Regions from separate parts of the Janthinobacterium sp. SUN206 genome, predicted to be linked through region 2. Evidence: predicted binding sites of a transcription regulator. Region 2 holds the regulator's gene; each other region holds the start of a gene.
The links. The regulator HrcA, encoded in region 2, represses chaperone genes, less so after heat shock. The targets are predictions, from matches to a motif close to TTAGCACTCNNNNNNNNNGAGTGCTAA.
Positions count from the first base shown of each region.

Region 1: rpoH (RNA polymerase sigma factor RpoH) is a predicted target of HrcA. The motif match lies at 3,009-3,035, and genes of this name have one in related genera.
Region 3: groES (co-chaperone GroES) is a predicted target of HrcA. The motif match lies at 2,950-2,976, and genes of this name have one in related genera.

Region 1 is NZ_JAPWIB010000006.1:203,210-208,921, reverse strand. It holds gene ftsY (signal recognition particle-docking protein FtsY) at 61-1,119, shown strand; gene O3300_RS26955 (cell division ATP-binding protein FtsE) at 1,128-1,865, shown strand; gene ftsX (permease-like cell division protein FtsX) at 1,862-2,782, shown strand; gene rpoH (RNA polymerase sigma factor RpoH) at 3,200-4,093, shown strand; gene O3300_RS26940 (hypothetical protein) at 4,184-4,450, opposite strand; gene O3300_RS26935 (hypothetical protein) at 4,629-5,081, shown strand; gene O3300_RS26930 (antibiotic biosynthesis monooxygenase) at 5,078-5,425, opposite strand; gene O3300_RS26925 (cytochrome P450) at 5,422-5,712, opposite strand, start outside.
Region 2 is NZ_JAPWIB010000004.1:477,913-483,624, reverse strand. It holds gene O3300_RS22825 (hypothetical protein) at 1-409, opposite strand, end outside; gene O3300_RS22820 (hypothetical protein) at 413-1,012, opposite strand; gene O3300_RS22815 (HAD family hydrolase) at 1,258-1,983, shown strand; gene hrcA (heat-inducible transcriptional repressor HrcA) at 2,086-3,102, shown strand; gene fur (ferric iron uptake transcriptional regulator) at 3,154-3,585, opposite strand; gene O3300_RS22800 (outer membrane protein assembly factor BamE) at 3,782-4,429, shown strand; gene dapB (4-hydroxy-tetrahydrodipicolinate reductase) at 4,449-5,258, shown strand; gene O3300_RS22790 (barstar family protein) at 5,267-5,593, shown strand; gene O3300_RS22785 (CaiB/BaiF CoA-transferase family protein) at 5,648-5,712, opposite strand, start outside.
Region 3 is NZ_JAPWIB010000001.1:2,595,733-2,601,444, forward strand. It holds gene O3300_RS11715 (GGDEF domain-containing protein) at 1-433, shown strand, start outside; gene O3300_RS11720 (EVE domain-containing protein) at 430-894, opposite strand; RNA gene ssrS (6S RNA) at 973-1,150, opposite strand; gene O3300_RS11730 (cell division protein ZapA) at 1,205-1,516, opposite strand; gene O3300_RS11735 (DUF904 domain-containing protein) at 1,516-1,806, opposite strand; gene O3300_RS11740 (hypothetical protein) at 1,936-2,682, opposite strand; gene groES (co-chaperone GroES) at 3,219-3,509, shown strand; gene groL (chaperonin GroEL) at 3,560-5,209, shown strand; gene O3300_RS11755 (hypothetical protein) at 5,457-5,712, shown strand, end outside.

The DNA.
Region 1 (5,712 bases), on a different contig from region 2:
GCCCGTAACACAGTGTCCGGCGCCGCCGGGCCTTAGGTCAGCACCCGCCACCACACATCCATGTTTAGTTTCTTCAAGAAAAAACCCATCGCTCCCGAGGCTGCACCAGCCGAGCCCCTCGTCCTTCCCGCCGCCACGCCGCCTGCACCGCAGCCTGCCGCCACGCCCCTGAGCGGCGCACCTGCCGAGCTCGTGCCTGTGATCGTGGCAGCCGAACCCGAGAAAAAATCGTGGATGACGCGCCTGAAGGCCGGCCTGTCGAAAACCTCGAACACCCTGTCCGTGCTGTTCGTCGGCGCGAAGATCGACGACGCCCTGTACGAAGAGCTGGAAGCGGCGCTGCTGATGTCGGACGCCGGCATCGACGCCACGGAATTCCTGCTGACGGAATTGAAGAAAAAGGTCAAGGAAGACAAGCTGCTCGACGCGGCCGCCGTCAAGGCCGCCCTGAAAGTGCTGCTGATCGACCTGCTCTCGCCGCTGGAAAAGCGCTTCGAACTGGGCCGCCACAAGCCGCTGGTGATGATGATTTCCGGCGTGAATGGCGCAGGCAAGACGACCACCATCGGCAAGCTGGCCAAGCACATGCAGTCGAATAGCCAGTCCGTGCTGCTGGCCGCGGGCGACACCTTCCGCGCCGCCGCGCGCGAACAGTTGATGGTCTGGGGCGAACGCAACAACGTCACCGTGATTTCGCAGGAATCGGGCGACCCGGCCGCCGTAGCCTACGACTCCGTGCAATCGGCGAAGGCGCGCGGCATCGACGTGGTGATGGTCGACACGGCGGGACGCTTGCCGACACAGTTGCACCTGATGGAAGAATTGAAGAAAATCAAGCGCGTGATCGGCAAGGGCATGGATGGCGCGCCGCATGAAACCCTGCTTGTGATCGACGGCAACACGGGCCAGAATGCCCTCACGCAAGTGAAGGCCTTCGACGATGCCCTGCAGCTGAGCGGCCTGGTGATTACCAAGCTGGACGGTACCGCCAAGGGCGGCGTGCTGGCGGCGATCGCCCGCGTGCGTCCCGTGCCCGTGTATTTCATCGGCATCGGTGAGAAAATTGAAGACTTGCAGCCTTTCGTGGCTGCCGAATTTGTCGAAGCGCTGCTAGGATAAGCCTATACATGATTGAATTTCAGCACGTCTCCAAGCAATACTCCGCCGACGCCGTGGCGCTCAGCGACATTTCCCTCAATATTGCCAAAGGCGAGCTGGTGTTTTTAGCGGGCCCGTCCGGCGCCGGCAAATCCACCTTGCTGAAAATGATCGCCGCCATGGAACGCCCCACGTCGGGCAAGCTGATCGTCAATGGCCAGGACATGGCGAAGATCAAGCCGGCCGGCGTGCCCTTCCTGCGCCGCAACATGGGCCTGATCTTCCAGCAGCAAAAATTGCTCAACGACCGCTCCATCCTGGCCAACGTCATGCTGCCGCTGCTCGTCGTCGGCGCCCACAAGACGGCCGCCGAACAGCGCGCGCGCGCCGCGCTCGATAAAGTCGGCTTGCTGGACCGCGCCATGGCGCGTCCCCTGTCGCTGTCGGGCGGCGAGCAGCAGCGCGTGTCGATCGCGCGCGCCATCGTCAACCGGCCGCAGATCATCCTGGCCGACGAACCGACGGCCAACCTGGACCGCGCCAGCGCCAACAAGGTGCTCGACGCCCTGAAAGCGTTCCACTCCGTAGGCGTGACTTGTCTCATTTCCAGCCATGACGAACAGATGCTCGACGCCGCCGCCCGCGTGATCCACCTGAAAAACGGCCAGCTGGTGGCCATCGACAAGGCCACGCAGGCGCCCGTGTTCGCGCCGCCCGATCCCGATTTCGCCCCCGGCGCCGGAGATGACGCGGGAGAACAGGCATGAGAGGCTGGTTCCGTCAACATCGCTTCGCCCTCGGTTCGGCGCTGATCCACTTGCGCAAGTCGCCGGGCGGCTTCTTATTGAACGTGCTCGTCGTCGCCATCGCCCTGTCGCTGCCGTTCGCCGGCTTGACCATGCTCGACAATGTCCGTCCCATGTCGGAACAGATGTCGGTCGACCCGGAAATCAGCGTCTTCCTGAAGATCGACACGCCGCGCGAGCAAGCCGTGGGCCTGGCGGGCGCCATGCGCAAGATTGTCGGCGAGCAAAAGGCGAAGATCGTCTTCATCCCGCGCGAACAGGCGCTGGATTCGCTGAAAAACAAGAACGGCCTGGCCGACGTGCTGAGCACCCTGGGCGACAATCCCCTGCCCGACAGCTATGTGCTGAAACTCGACGCCTTCAGCAGCGCCAGCGAAGCGCAGGATGTCGATGCCGTGGCGGAACAGCTGCGCCACTTGCCCGGCGTGGAATCGGCGCAAGTCGATTCGGCCTGGGTCAAGCGCCTGGCGGCATTGCTGGGCGTGCTGCGCCTGGTGCTGCTGCTGCTGGCCATTACCCTGGGCGTGGCCGTGATCGCCGTCGTCTTCAATACCATCCGCCTGCAGGTGATGCAGCAGCGCGATGAAATCAGCATCTCGAAATTGATCGGCGCGACGGACACCTTCATCCACCGCCCCTTCTATTACACGGGCGCCCTGCTGGGCTTGTGCGCCGGCGCGCTGGCCCTGGGCGCCGTGGCGCTGGCCTTGCAGCCGCTGAACACGGCGATTGCCGAGTTTGCCCGTTTGTACGCGTCCGAATTCCAGCTGGTGCCGCTGGCGCCGCTGCCGATGGCCGGCTTGCTGGCCGTCAGCGCCGGCCTGGGCCTGATCGGCGCCTTCCTGTGCGTGCAGCGCCACCTGGCGCGCCTGAACTGACCTTCTTTCCCATGGCGGCGCCTCCGGTGCCGCCATGCGCCCTCCCCATACTGCTGTTATCTTGATATTAAGCAAGTATTCTTAAGGTTCGCTTCAGCCAGAGGCCGTAGACTGGCTACGTTGTCGTGAAGCGGCCTGCAGCACTGTTCAGATCGCTATTCAGACATATTTATCAGGCATTCATTTGCCATAGCATTTAGGCTATCAGATCGATTAAATGTGCTGATTGGCACTCTCAAGCAGAGAGTGCTAATATAGGGACATACCAACAGCAGAACCGCCATGGACGCCAGATCAAGATGGTGCCGCGATCTGCAAAGTGCAAGACCGAATACGCAAAAACGACGATACAAGCTGCCACGTCGCGTGACGTGGCCAACTGGAACAAAGCAAGACTACGAGGGAGAAAACATGACTATGATGTCCGCAACGTCCGCATTGGTTCCGACCAAAAGTAATGCGCTGGGCCTCGGGTTCACTGGCAATCTGGGCAATATCGACGCCTATATTTCGGCCGTGAACCGCCTGCCCATGTTGACCCACGACGAAGAAATTTCGCTGGCGACACGCCTGCGAGAAAAAAATGACCTGGCCGCCGCGCAAGAACTGGTGCTGTCGCACCTGCGCCTGGTGGTCTCGATTGCCCGCGGCTACCTGGGCTATGGCTTGCCGCACGCCGACCTGATTCAGGAAGGCAATATCGGCTTGATGAAAGCCGTGAAACGTTTCGATCCGGACCAGGGCGTGCGCCTGGTCTCGTACGCCATGCACTGGGTGAAAGCCGAGATGCATGAGTACATCCTGAAAAACTGGCGCCTGGTCAAGGTCGCGACGACGAAGGCGCAGCGCAAGCTGTTCTTCAACCTGCGCAGCCACAAGACGGGCCTGGATGCGATGACGCCGAAGCAGATCGATGCGCTGGCCAAGCTGCTCGACGTGAAACGCGAAGAAGTGATCGAGATGGAAACGCGTTTGAGCGGCCGCGACATTGCTCTGGAATCGCCGACCGACGATGAAGACGACAAGTTTTCGCCGATCGCCTACCTGTCGTCGGAGCAAAGCGAGCCGACCAAGGTGCTGGAAGCGGAACAAGTGACGCGGCTGCAATCGGAAGGCCTGGAAACGGCCCTGTCCAAGCTGGACGCCCGTTCGCGCCGCATCATCGAAGCGCGCTGGCTGGCCAACGACGACGGTTCCGGCGCCACCCTGCACGCGCTGGCGGAAGAGTTCGGCGTATCGGCCGAGCGCATCCGCCAGATCGAAGTGGCGGCGCTGAAAAAAATGAAGGGCGCGCTGGCGGCCTACGTGTAATCGCAAGCAATGCCGCAATGTAAAAGGCGCCGCAAGGCGCCTTTTAGTTTTACTACTTGATGTTTATCAACAGATAAACATGGCAGCCAGTTAAGCTGCAGCCAGGCCCTTGCTGATCAATTCAGCAACGACTTCATTCAGATCCGCACCGCGCTCCTTGGCCAGGGTCTGCAATTGCAAGACCAGATCGCTGTTCAGCTTGACGGCGAATGGCACCAGGCCCAGGGCCTGGTCGCGCTTGCGCTGTTCGCGGCGGTCGACGACCACCGCTTCCTTACCGAATGCACCGGCGCCGGGAACATTCATCTTTCCCATCAGTTTCTTGGCATCGCTTTTGGCCAGGTCGGTTTTTTTCATGGTTGTTTCCTGATTTTCAAAACAGCCATTCTACGCAGTAATCGGCGCGCCGCGTGGCTCGCGCCTCAATTCATCGGCAGCACGCCAATAGTGCGCCGGAAAAATATCATTTTGTTACTATCATTTTATCCCACGCGTGAACAAGCACGCCGGGGACGCTCCACCTGAAAGGAAAAACATGTCTACTCTGAACCGCTCTTATCGCACCGTGCTGCTTCCCCTGTTCTTCGCCTGCCTGGCCATGCTGGCCGGCTGCGGCGCGGCCGGCAGCGCCGGTGACGCGGAAAACACGCCGCGTAGCGTCACCCACGTGCTTTCGCCGGGCGAACAGGTGGCCATCACGGCCACCGATACCCTGAAACTCGAACGCGTCAACGACAGCCGCTGCCGCAAGGGCGCCGTGTGCGTGTGGAAAGGTTACGTCAGCTACAGTTTCAGTTTGCTCAACAGCGCGGGCACGACCGACATCGTCCTGTCCGAGTCCATGCCCGGCGCCGCCAGTTCCGTCACCGTCAACCACCTGACGTTCACCCTGCTCGACGTCGACCCGGCCACGCCGCCCGCCCTGAATGCGGCCGAGCCCACCTACCGGGTCAAGGTGAAAATCACCCAGGGCGCGCTGCCACGCTAAACGCTGTGGCGCCGCCGGCTGTCGGCGGGCGCCTGCTGCCGGTCCAGCATGCCGTAATCGCGCACGACGGCGGCAATGCGCAGCCGGTAATCGTCGAACACGCCGTGCCGGCCGGCCGATTGCGCCGCGCGGTGCGCTTCCAGCTGCCGCCACTGCGCCAGCGCCGCCTCATCGCGAAAGAACGACAGCGACAGCAGTTTGCCTGGCTCGCTCAGGCTGCTGAAGCGCTCGATGGAAATGAAACCGTCCACCTCATCGAGCAGAGGCCGCAGGGACGCCGCCAGGTCCAGATACTGCTGGCGTCCTGCGGCACTGGGCCAGACCTCGAAAATCACGGCGATCATGCGTTTGCTCCTTGCACAAACACGGGGATGCGGGCGTTCAGCGACGGCAGATAACGCCACGCCAGCGGCAAGCTTTCCAAAGCCCCGGCCCACGCCTGCAGGCAAGCCGTGGCGATGGCGAGCGCGATGGCCTGGCCCGGACAGGCGTGGCGGCCATGACCGAAGCCCGACTCCGCCTGGCCGGCGCTGGCCAGCACGACGAGAATCATCTGCCCGGCCGGCACGCGCACGCCATTGAACTCCGCGTCTTCCGCCGTGTAGCGGCGCGTGTTGTGGATGGCGGGATC
Region 2 (5,712 bases):
GCACCAGGCCATCCACGGTCAGGCCGGAAATCGTGCCGCCCACGGTATATTTGTTTTGCAAGCAAGTAACAGCGGCGCTGATATTGATGTAATGACCAGCCGAGCCGGAACCGCCGCTGATGCTGCAAGTCATGTGGGCCGGTTGTTTGTTGAAGGTGATGTTGTAGTCGGTGCCATAGTCGATGCGCTTGATAAAAGTGAACGACGTTTTGCCCGCAGGAACCGGGAGGGTGTCGCTGCCATTTGCCAGGATCAGCCCTTCATTGGTCAAGCCAAAGATCGTTCCGCCGACCTCATACGAGGCCTTGCCGCCGCAAGCGGCCAGTCCCAGGGTCAGCAGCAGCGCGGCGAGTGGGCGCAAGCAGGATAACTTCATGTATTTCTCCAAAAAATAGGTGACGGATCGCAAGGATTACTGCGGCGTGCAGTCAAGTGTGGCCGCGGTCGTGGCGGCAGAGCCCATCGTGCCGACCGTATCGCTGGCGTCGGTACTCTTTGAACCCTGGAAGCGGCACGTCAGGCCCGTTGGCTGAGTCAGTATGGAAATACCGTACGGGGCGCCGTCAGCTACCGAAGTGAATGTGTAGGCGGTGGCGCCAGCCGACAGGGTGATGCCTTTGGGGCCCATCACCAGGCGCAAGCCATCGGCGGTCAGGCCTGTGATCGTGCCATTCAGCGGGTAGCTGTTGGTTGTGCAGCTCACCAAGGCCGTGTTCACGGAATAGCTCGATGCCTTGCCGGCGCCATTGGCGATGGTGCAAACGGCGCCCTTGGGCTGTTCCGCGATGGTAATATTGTAGCGGTCATCGTTCTTGACCAGCTTGGTGAAGACGACGGTGCCCTGGCCCACAGGAACCGGCAAGCGTTCCCCGTCATTCAGGAGAATCAGGCCATCCTTGGCCAGGCCGCTGACTGAGACTTGCAGATACAGGTTGCCGCCGCTGCCGCCGCAGGCTGCCAGGGTGACGGCGCAAGCCGCCGCCAGCATCGAGCGCAGGTACAAATTTTTCATACATTCTCCAAAACGAATTAAGTTGGGTAGCGCAACGCGGACGCTGGCGCCGCATTGGAATGGCGCCTATTTTAGTCTATCTGGCAAGCTGGATGACCTTGCCTTGTATCACCCTGTAACAATTTTTCGCCGGGAAGCGCTGGCCCGGCCCCATTTCACGGGGGCGCAGCCATGCCGGCGGCGTCGATCGGTGCGACAATAGACGCATCCTGCGCAGCGTGACGCAGCATCCCATTGTGAGTCCCATGTCCCTTGCCCCCGTAAAACCCGCCGTGCCGCCCAAGGCCATCCTGTTCGACCTCGACGATACCTTGTGGCCCATCGCGCCCGTGATCGCCGCCGCGGAAACCCTGCTGCACGACTGGCTGGCCACGCATGCGCCCAAGGTGGCGCGGCAGTTTTCCATCGAGGTGCTGCGCCAGCACCGCCTGGCCATGCTCAAGGAACAACCGCATTTCCATGGCAACCTGATCGAGTTGCGCCGCGCGGGCTTGCTGGCCGCCTTCGAGGCTGCCGGCGAGGATCCCGCCCTGGTCGACGGCGCTATCCTGCAATTCCTGGCCGCGCGCAACCGCGTCCAGCCCTATGACGACGTCTTGCCGGGCCTGGCCTGGATGCGCCAGCGCATGCTGGTCGGTTCGATCTCGAATGGCAATGCGGACCTTGACATTATCGGCCTGGCGCAGCATTTCAAGGTATCGATCGCCGCCAGCGATTTTGGCGTGGCCAAGCCCGACGCCAGCATCTTCCTGGCAGCTTGCGCCGCGCTGGACGTCGCGCCCCATGAAGCCGTGTATGTGGGCGACGACCTGTATTTCGACGTGACGGGAGCGCAGGGGGCGGGCATGCGCGCCGTCTGGATGAACCGCAAGGGCAGCGATGCGCACCTGGCCGCCGGCGTGCAGCCCGACGCCATCTGCGCCAACTTTGATGAATTGTTGCTGTGGTTGCAAGGGCAACTGGAAGATTGATCGCCGCAGGCCGGGCGAACGTGCATAATAGGCGCTGTTGACGCACGTTCGGCCGCTTTCGTTGCCGCTTGCTTAACAAAATACTTGCCTAAATAAAACACCATGCAACTCGATACACGTGCCCAAACACTGCTGAAAGCCCTGGTCGAGCGATATATCGCCGACGGCCTGCCGGTCGGTTCGCGCGCCTTGTCGAAAATTTCCGGCCTGGACCTGTCGCCGGCCACGATCCGCAACATCATGGCCGACCTGGAAGAGCTCGGTTATGTGTCCAGTCCGCACACCTCGGCCGGACGCATCCCCACGCCGCGCGGCTACCGCATCTTTGTCGACACCTTGCTGACCGTGCGGCACCTGGACGAGCACCTGGTGGAATCGCGCATGCGCCTGCAGACGCCGCAACCGCAAAAAACCATCGCCAACGCGGCGCAGATGCTGTCGTCGCTGTCGCAATTTGCCGGCGTCGTGCTCAGTCCGCGCCGCGAATCCGTGTTCCAGCAAATCGAATTCCTGCGCCTGTCGGAAAAACGCATCCTGCTCGTCATCGTTGCGCCCGGCGGCGACGTGCAGAACCGTTTATTGCTGACGGAGGCCGACTATACGCCGGCGCAACTGGTGCAATCGGCCAATTACATCAACCAGAATTATGGCGGCCTGTCCTTCGATGCCGTGCGCGTGCGCCTGCAGGGCGAATTGCGCCAGTTGCGCGACGATATGGGCAGTTTGATGCAGGCGGCCGTGGAAGCGGGCAGCGAAGCGATGGCGGACCATAGCGATGACATGGTGATTTCCGGCGAGCGCAACTTGCTCAGCGTGAGCGATCTGTCGTCGAACATGCATTCGCTGCGCCAGATGTTCGACATGTTCGAGCAAAAAACGGGCTTGATGCAGTTGCTCGACGTGTCGAGCAAGGCGACGGGCGTACAGATTTTTATCGGCGGCGAATCGAACCTGGTGCCGATGGATGAGATGAGCGTGGTGACGGCGCCGTATGAAGTCAACGGCAAGATCGTGGGAACGTTGGGAGTGATCGGGCCGACGCGCATGGCTTACGAGCGCGTCATCCCGATCGTCGATATCACGGCCAAGCTGCTGTCAAGCGCACTGAGCCATCATTGATCGTACTGCCTGGCGCGCCGGCCGTTCCCTTGCGGAAACGGCCGGCTTGGGTCAGGCTGTTTTGTGCGGGCAAGCCGTCTTGATGCAGTTGCCGTAGATGGCCAAAGCGTGTTCGGCGATCTTGAAGCCGCGCTCTTCGGCCACTTTTTGCTGGCGCACTTCGATGTCTTCGTCGAAGAATTCTTCGACCCGGCCACAGTCGAGGCACACCAGATGGTCGTGGTGGGAACCTTCGTTGAGCTCGAAAATCGCCTTGCCGGTTTCAAAATGGTTGCGATTGAGCAAGCCGGCCTGTTCGAATTGCGTGAGGACGCGGTAGACAGTTGCCAAACCGACATCCATATTGTCGGCCAGCAGAATCTTGTAGACGTCTTCCGCGGTCAGGTGGCGTACCGGGCTACTCTGGAAGATATCGAGTATCTTCAGCCGTGGCAGGGTGGCTTTCAGGCCGCTTGCCTTGAGATCACTAGGATTGTTACTCATGTTTGTTGCTCGTATGTGGGTCAGGTGCTTTATCATATAGCGTTTTGTCGGGGAGTGCCAAAATATGCTTTTTTTTGGCGGGCCGGTCACTCCTGGCGTTTTGTTCATCCAATTGAGGTCATTTATGCGCGTAACACCGGCTGTATTGCCATCTCTCTGGCACCGTATTCCATTTCGAGCACCAGTCTTGGCAGGCATGGTCTGTGTCGCGCTGGCCATGTCCGGCTGCGCCAACCGTGGCATCCTGGGCGAAAAGCCGGCAGCTGCTCAAAAAGAAGGCAAGGAACTGGTTCCCGAACAGGGCGCACAAACGACCACCATTACGCCGCTGCAGAAATTCATGTGGTTTTTCTCGCCCTACCGTCCTGACATTCAACAAGGCAACTTTGTCTCTGAAGAGATGCTGGCCCAGTTGAAAGTGGGCATGACGCGCGATCAGGTGCGTTTCGTCCTCGGCACCTCGCTGCTGACCGATATCTTCCATGCCGACCGCTGGGATTATCCATTCCGCCTGGCACGGGGCAGTGGCGAAACCACCAGCAGCCGCGTGGTCGTGTACTTCGGCAAGGATGGCAAGGTTGAACGTTTCGAAGGCGGTAACTTGCCGACGGAGAAAGAATACATCGACCGTATCGCCGGCCCGTCGCCGTTCGCCAAGGTCGCCAAGGCCGACGCGCCAGCCGCCGCCGTGCCGTCGCCCGTGGCGCCGAGCGCCGTGCCCGTGCCGGCCGATGCCGCCCCTGCCATTCCTGTGAGCAAGCCGGAAGTGACGCCTGCACCTGCCGCCGAGCCTGCACCTGCACCTGCACCTGCACCTGCACCTGCTGCCGAACCCACCAAATAAGTTGCTGTAAGAGAATAAAATGACTGAACTGAAAATTGCCATCGCTGGCGCCAGCGGCCGCATGGGCCATATCCTGATCGAAGCGGTCAGCAATGCGCCCGACGCCGTGCTGGCCGGCGCGCTCGACCGTGCCGGTTCGCCATCGATCGGACAGGATGCGGCCGCCTTCCTCGGCAAGCCGGCCGGCGTGCTGACGCAGTCCGACCTGGCGAAGGGCCTGGCGAACGCCGACTTCCTGATCGATTTCACGCGTCCGGAAGGCACTTTGCAGCACCTGGCGTATTGCGCCGAGCACGGCATCAAGATGATCATCGGCACCACCGGTTTCGACGACGCTGGCAAGGCCGCCATTGCCGCCGCCGCCGAAAAGACGGCCATCATGTTCGCGCCGAACATGAGCGTGGGCGTGAATGTCACCATGAAATTGCTGGAACTGGCCGCGAAAAGCTTGTCCGAAGGCTACGACATTGAAATTATCGAAGCCCATCACCGCTTCAAGGTCGATGCGCCATCGGGCACGGCCCTGCAAATGGGTGAAGTGGTGGCCGGTGCCTTGGGACGCGACTTGAAGGAATGCGCCGTGTACGGCCGCGAAGGCGTGACGGGCGAACGCGACCCGTCGACCATCGGCTTTGCCACCATCCGCGGCGGCGATATCGTGGGCGACCATACGGTGTTGTTTGCCGGCATCGGCGAGCGCATCGAGATCAGCCACAAGTCGAGCAGCCGCGTCACCTATGCCCACGGTGCCCTGCGCGCCGCGCGTTTCCTGGCCGACAAGCCCACCGGCCTGTTCGACATGCAGGATGTGCTGTCGCTGAAGAACTGAGGAAGACCATGGCCATTGCCATCCTGAATGGAAAAGACATCACCGACGCAGCGAGCTTTCACGCGCAATGCGTGCAAGCCTTCGGTTTCCCCGAGTTTTACGGCAACAGCATGGATGCCTGGGTCGATTGCCTCAGCTATCTGCGCGACGACGAAAACATGACGCAGTTCCGTTTGAAACCGAACGAAGTGCTCGACATCGTGGTGCAGGACGCCGAAAGCATGAAGGCGCAAGTGCCTGATTTACTGGAAGAAATCACGTTCTGTATCGCCGGCATCAATGAGCGCTATGAAGATTACGGTGAAAAACCGGCGCTGAAACTGGTGCTGAAATAAGGCTGAATCGATAAAAAAACGCCGGACAGTGTTGCCACTGGCCGGCGTTTTTCTTTAGACGACTTTGCGTTCGCGCAAACCGTCGATCTGGCCGCCATCGAGGCCCAGCCATTGCTGCA
Region 3 (5,712 bases), on a different contig from region 2:
GCAGCTGGAGTGGCAGCGGGCCGCGCGCAACCAGCAAGCGCTGGCGCTGCTGATCATCGATATCGATTTCTTCAAAAGTCTCAACGATACCTTCGGCCACCCGTATGGCGACGCCTGCCTGGTGCGGATCGCGGCGGCCCTGCATTCCGCGCTGCCGCGCGCCAGCGACCTGGCGGCCCGCTTCGGCGGCGAAGAGTTTGCCGCCATCCTGCCCGCCACCGATGGCGCGGGCGCCCTGGCGGTGGCGCAGAAGATGCAGGAAGCGATCGCCGCGGCCGCCATCGCCCACGCGCCGTCGCGCGGCGGCCTGGTCACGGCCAGCATCGGCCTGGCCTTGAGTGACGCAGGACAAACGCCGGAAGCATTGCTGGCCGCCGCCGACCAGGCCCTGTACCGGGCCAAGCAGAATGGCCGCAACCGGGTCGAAGGCTAGCCTGTCAGCTTGCCGGTAATGACTTTCCATTGCGCCGGCGTCACGGGCGTGATCGACAGCCGGCTGCCCTTCTTCAGCAGCAGCATGTCTTCCAGCTCCGGCATCTGGCGCATCTCGGACAGGGGCAGCAGCGCCGTCTTCTTCAGGCCGCGCACGTCGACGCTGATCCAGCGCGGCTGTTCCGGCGTCGCCTTGGCATCGAAATATTTGCCGCCCGCTTCAAACTGGCTGTGATCGGGATACGCGCCGCTGGCCACTTCGGCCACGCCCGCCACGCCCGGCTGCGGGCAGCTGGAATGGTAGAACAGCACGCCATCGCCCGGCTGCATGCCATCGCGCATGAAGTTGCGCGCCTGGTAGTTGCGCACGCCAAACCACGGCATGGTGTTCTGCGGCGCGGCCATCAGGTCGTCGATGCTCACTTCATCGGGTTCGGATTTCATCAGCCAGTATTGTTTCATGTTCACTCCCTATCAAAAGCAACAGGCGTAAAAAAACGGCTGAGCATGATGCTGCAACCGTTTTCTTGGTACTGCAAATTGGGCCCCGCCTGTGCCGCTATGCCGGCATCCCGAACCAAACGGTTCAAGGTGGTCACGTTAGTTCAATTTCGGGTTCGTCGAACGAGCGACGCTCACTCCCATCAAACAAAATTCGCAACCGATGCGCATAAATGGTTCAAGGAATATATGGCAATCGCGAACACCGCAGGGTAGACCCAAGTTTACTCCTTTGATCGCGCATCGCAAAGACAAATCGTCGCGTACGCGCTTAAAAAAGGTTTTCCTGGGGCGTCAGAGCACTATCCAATACCGTGTGCATGGCCGAGATTTTCTGCTTCACTTCCAGTATCGTCAATTCCGACAGCGGACCTTGCGGCGACTTCACGGACAGGAATTCCGCGGCCACGCCCAGGGCGGCCAGCACGGCGATGCGGTCGTTGCCCTTGACCTTGCCCGCGTCGCGGATGGCTTTCATTTTGCTATCGAGATAGATCGCCGCTTCGCGCAGCGCGCGCTCTTCGCCGTCGCGACACACCATGCTGTAGGACTGGCCCATGATATTGACATCGACACGCGGCATTACGCTTCCTTCTCGTTCTCGGCAATATAGGCGCCCGCTTCCGAAGCGGCTTGCTCCAGACCAGCTTGCACCAGTTCGGGAATTTTTTCCAGCAACGCTTCCACCCGCTCCTGCGCCTCGCGCATGCGTTGCACGTACAGGGCGTTGTCGGCGGCCAGCGCGGCATTGTCCTTGCGCAATTGCGCGTTTTCACGGCGCAGCGCATGGGTCATTTCGGCCAGCAGGCCTATTTTGTCGGATAATTCGTTGAATTCGGAAATCATCCCGCCACTATAGGGCGGACGCTCCATGGGCGTCAATCGAATCACGCCGCTGTCACACATATTTACATCAATGCAGGGCAGTTGGCGGACAATACACGCTTTTTCCGGCGCTTTTCGCCATCTGCACGCATCCGCCAGCGCCGCGATGGCGGCGTTTTACTCGTCGACGTAATCGGGTTCGATATCCAGTCCGCCATAGCGGTTTTCGCAAGAGCGGCGCGTCAGCGTCTGTTGTCCACCCTTTCCGTCAAGCACCATCGTCAAGTCGCGGCAAGTACTGCGGTAGCTGCCAGGTTTGGCGTCCGTCCCCGAGGGCGTCAGGCGCACTGCCAGCGGCACCGCATTGCCCAGGCCCTTGTTGCTCCACTGGCGCGTCTTGCCATCCTCTTCATCCTTCAAGGTGCGCACGGCAGCCGTCAGCAAGGCTTGTTTTTCCTTGGCATTCAGCTTGGCGATGGTCACGTCGGACAGGAATGGCGGATATACGACGGGCGCCGGATCCTTGCCCTGCACATCCCAGCGGCCGCTGTTTTGCGAACAGGTGCGGCGGCTCAGGTCCTGCGACTTGTCGCCTGCCGTAACGACGAATTTCAGGTCGCGACAGACGTGCGCCTTCAGGCTGTGCTCCGTCATGCCGGAGTTGCTGAAGTTATACGTGACTTTCACCAGCACGCCGCGGTCGCCGCCGTTATCCCACACATGGGCTTCCTGGTCGTCGTCATCCTTGTTCAAGTCGTTGAACAAGTCATTGAGCAGCATGTCCTTTTCCAGCGGGGTCAAAGCCGCCACGGTGATTTCATCGACGATGGTGGGCGTTTGCGCGGCGGCATTGCCCAGGCAGGCGAAGCCGATGACGGTGGCACCCAGCAGGCGCAGGGCGGGACGGGAAAGCGGGAATGGCATGGTGTTCTTTCTGGCGCGAGCGGTGATATGTGGCGATATTGATATGCAATTGCAATCATCTTATCAAATTTCATAGTCAAACTCTGTTTCCTGTGCGTACAGGAACACCCCCTCTCCGAACGACATGCTAGAGTCGCGCCTGTTGCTGACGCCCGGGAACGAGGCTTGTGCTGGCGCAAACCCTGTGTAGATGCAGGCTCTGCTCAGCATCTATCTATATGTTCCCCTTGAATAAGCCCTTGAAGTTGACCCTTAGCGTCCCTATAATTAGCACTCGTTAGTAGAGAGTGCTAACAAACTCTTTCGTAGCAATCCTCAGGACATGATGGTGCATGCCGGACAACAGCAGGGAACACTACGCGGCGGGCGACGCCGCGATGCCACCACTGCCCAGCGCCGGCACGCACTCGATGACATGGGGTTTGCTTGACCGTTGCGGGCTGCTTTCAACGGCGGTCACTGAAAGCAGGCCTGGCGCTGCGCCAGGCATGTATTCATTTAGCAACACTTATCCATTGAACTTTAAGGAGTTTTGTATGAATCTGCGCCCATTGAACGATCGCGTCATCGTCAAACGCCTCGACCAGGAAACCAAAACTGCGTCCGGCCTCATCATTCCTGATGCAGCTGCTGAAAAACCGGATCAAGGCGAAGTCCTTGCCGTAGGCAATGGCAAGATTCTCGACGACGGCAAAGTCCGTCCTCTGGATGTCAAAGTGGGCGACCGCGTCCTGTTCGGCAAGTACGCCGGCCAAACCGTCAAAGTTGACGGTGATGAGCTGCTGGTCATGCGCGAAGAAGACATCATGGCGATCGTCGTCAAGTAATTGTTTCCACGTTGTAGACAGATACATCCCGAAACTCAGGAGAATTGAACATGGCAGCTAAAGAAGTAGTATTCGGCGACGCAGCGCGCGCCAAGATGGTCGAAGGCGTCAACATCCTCGCCAACGCAGTCAAAGTAACGCTGGGCCCGAAAGGCCGCAACGTGGTCCTGGAGCGCTCGTTCGGCGCCCCTACCGTCACCAAGGATGGTGTATCGGTAGCGAAAGAAGTTGAACTCAAAGACAAGCTCATGAACATGGGCGCGCAAATGGTCAAGGAAGTTGCTTCCCGCACCAGCGACAACGCCGGCGACGGCACCACCACCGCCACCGTGCTGGCACAAGCCATCGTGCGCGAAGGCATGAAGTTCGTTGCCGCCGGCATGAACCCGATGGACCTGAAGCGCGGTATCGACAAGGCTGTTGCAGCCACCGTCGAAGAACTGGCGAAAATCGCCCGTCCTTGCACCACGACCAAGGAAATCGCCCAGGTTGGCGCGATCTCGGCGAACTCGGACTACTCGATCGGCGAGCGTATCGCTGAAGCGATGGAAAAAGTCGGCAAAGAAGGCGTCATCACCGTAGAAGACGGCAAGTCGCTGAACGACGAGCTGGACATCGTTGAAGGCATGCAGTTCGACCGCGGCTACCTGTCGCCATACTTCATCAACAACCCAGAAAAACAAGTTGCCGTACTGGACAGCCCATTCGTCCTGCTGTGCGACAAGAAAATCTCGAACATCCGTGACCTGCTGCCGGTACTGGAACAAGTCGCAAAAGCTGGCCGTCCACTGCTGATCATCGCGGAAGACATCGAAGGCGAAGCGCTGGCGACCCTGGTTGTGAACAACATCCGCGGCATCCTGAAAACTTGCGCAGTGAAAGCCCCTGGCTTCGGCGACCGCCGCAAAGCCATGCTGGAAGACATCGCTGTCCTGACCGGCGGCCAAGTGATCGCTGAAGAAGTCGGCCTGACCCTGGAAAAAGTGACCCTGGCCGAACTGGGCCAAGCGAAACGCATCGAAGTGGGCAAGGAAAACACCATCGTTATCGATGGCGCCGGCGAAGCTGCCTCGATCGAAGCACGCGTAAAACAAGTACGCGTACAGATCGAAGAAGCGACCTCGGACTACGACCGTGAAAAACTGCAAGAGCGCGTAGCCAAACTGGCTGGCGGCGTTGCCGTGATCAAGGTTGGCGCAGCCACCGAAGTCGAAATGAAAGAGAAAAAAGCCCGCGTTGAAGATGCACTGCACGCAACCCGCGCTGCCGTGGAAGAAGGCATCGTGCCAGGCGGCGGCGTAGCCCTGCTGCGCGCACGCGCCAACATCACGGTCAAGGGCGACAATCCTGATCAAGACGCTGGTATCAAGATCGTCCTGCGCGCAATGGAAGAGCCACTGCGCATGATCGTGCAAAACGCTGGCGAAGAAGCTTCGGTCGTCGTGGCAGCCGTACTGGCTGGCTCGGGCAACTACGGCTACAACGCTGCCAATGGCACGTATGGCGACATGGTTGAAATGGGCGTCCTGGACCCAGCCAAAGTGACCCGTTCGGCGCTGCAAAACGCCGCTTCGATCGCTTCGCTGATGCTGACGACCGACTGCATGGTCTGCGAAATCGCTGACGACAAAGCAGGCGGCGGCATGGGCGGCGGCATGGGTGGTATGGGCGGCATGGGCGGCATGGACGGCATGATGTAATGTCCGGCGGCCAGTCGCGCAGGCGACGGCGCGACTGGCCGCATACGCAGGGACAGGGCTGGCAGACCAAAAGCTGCCAGCGCCTCCCGGCGGCCCCGAAAGCCACCTTCTACGGAAGGTGGCTTTTTTTCGCCTGGCGATTTGGCACACCCGTTTCGCAAACCCGTTTGGCAAGCCCGGCGATTGCCGGCCTGGGCGTTTTGCTTTAGCATGGCCGCCATCGTCCCTCTTTCCCATGCTCACCATCATGCCGCCACGCGCCTCCTCTTCCAAAACCACCATCATCGCCGGCATCCTGGCCGGCTTGCTGGCCGCCGGGCTCGGCGCTTTCTACCTGCACCAGCAATCCGCGCCGCAGGCAGACAATGCCCCCGCCGCGAGCAGCCAGACGGCGGCGCCGGAGCAGAACGCGCGCGCCATCGATGCCTTGATGGCTTTGCCGGAAATCAAGGCCTGGTCGGCGCATATCGAAAAGGCGTCGGGCGGCCGCGCCCATGGTGCCG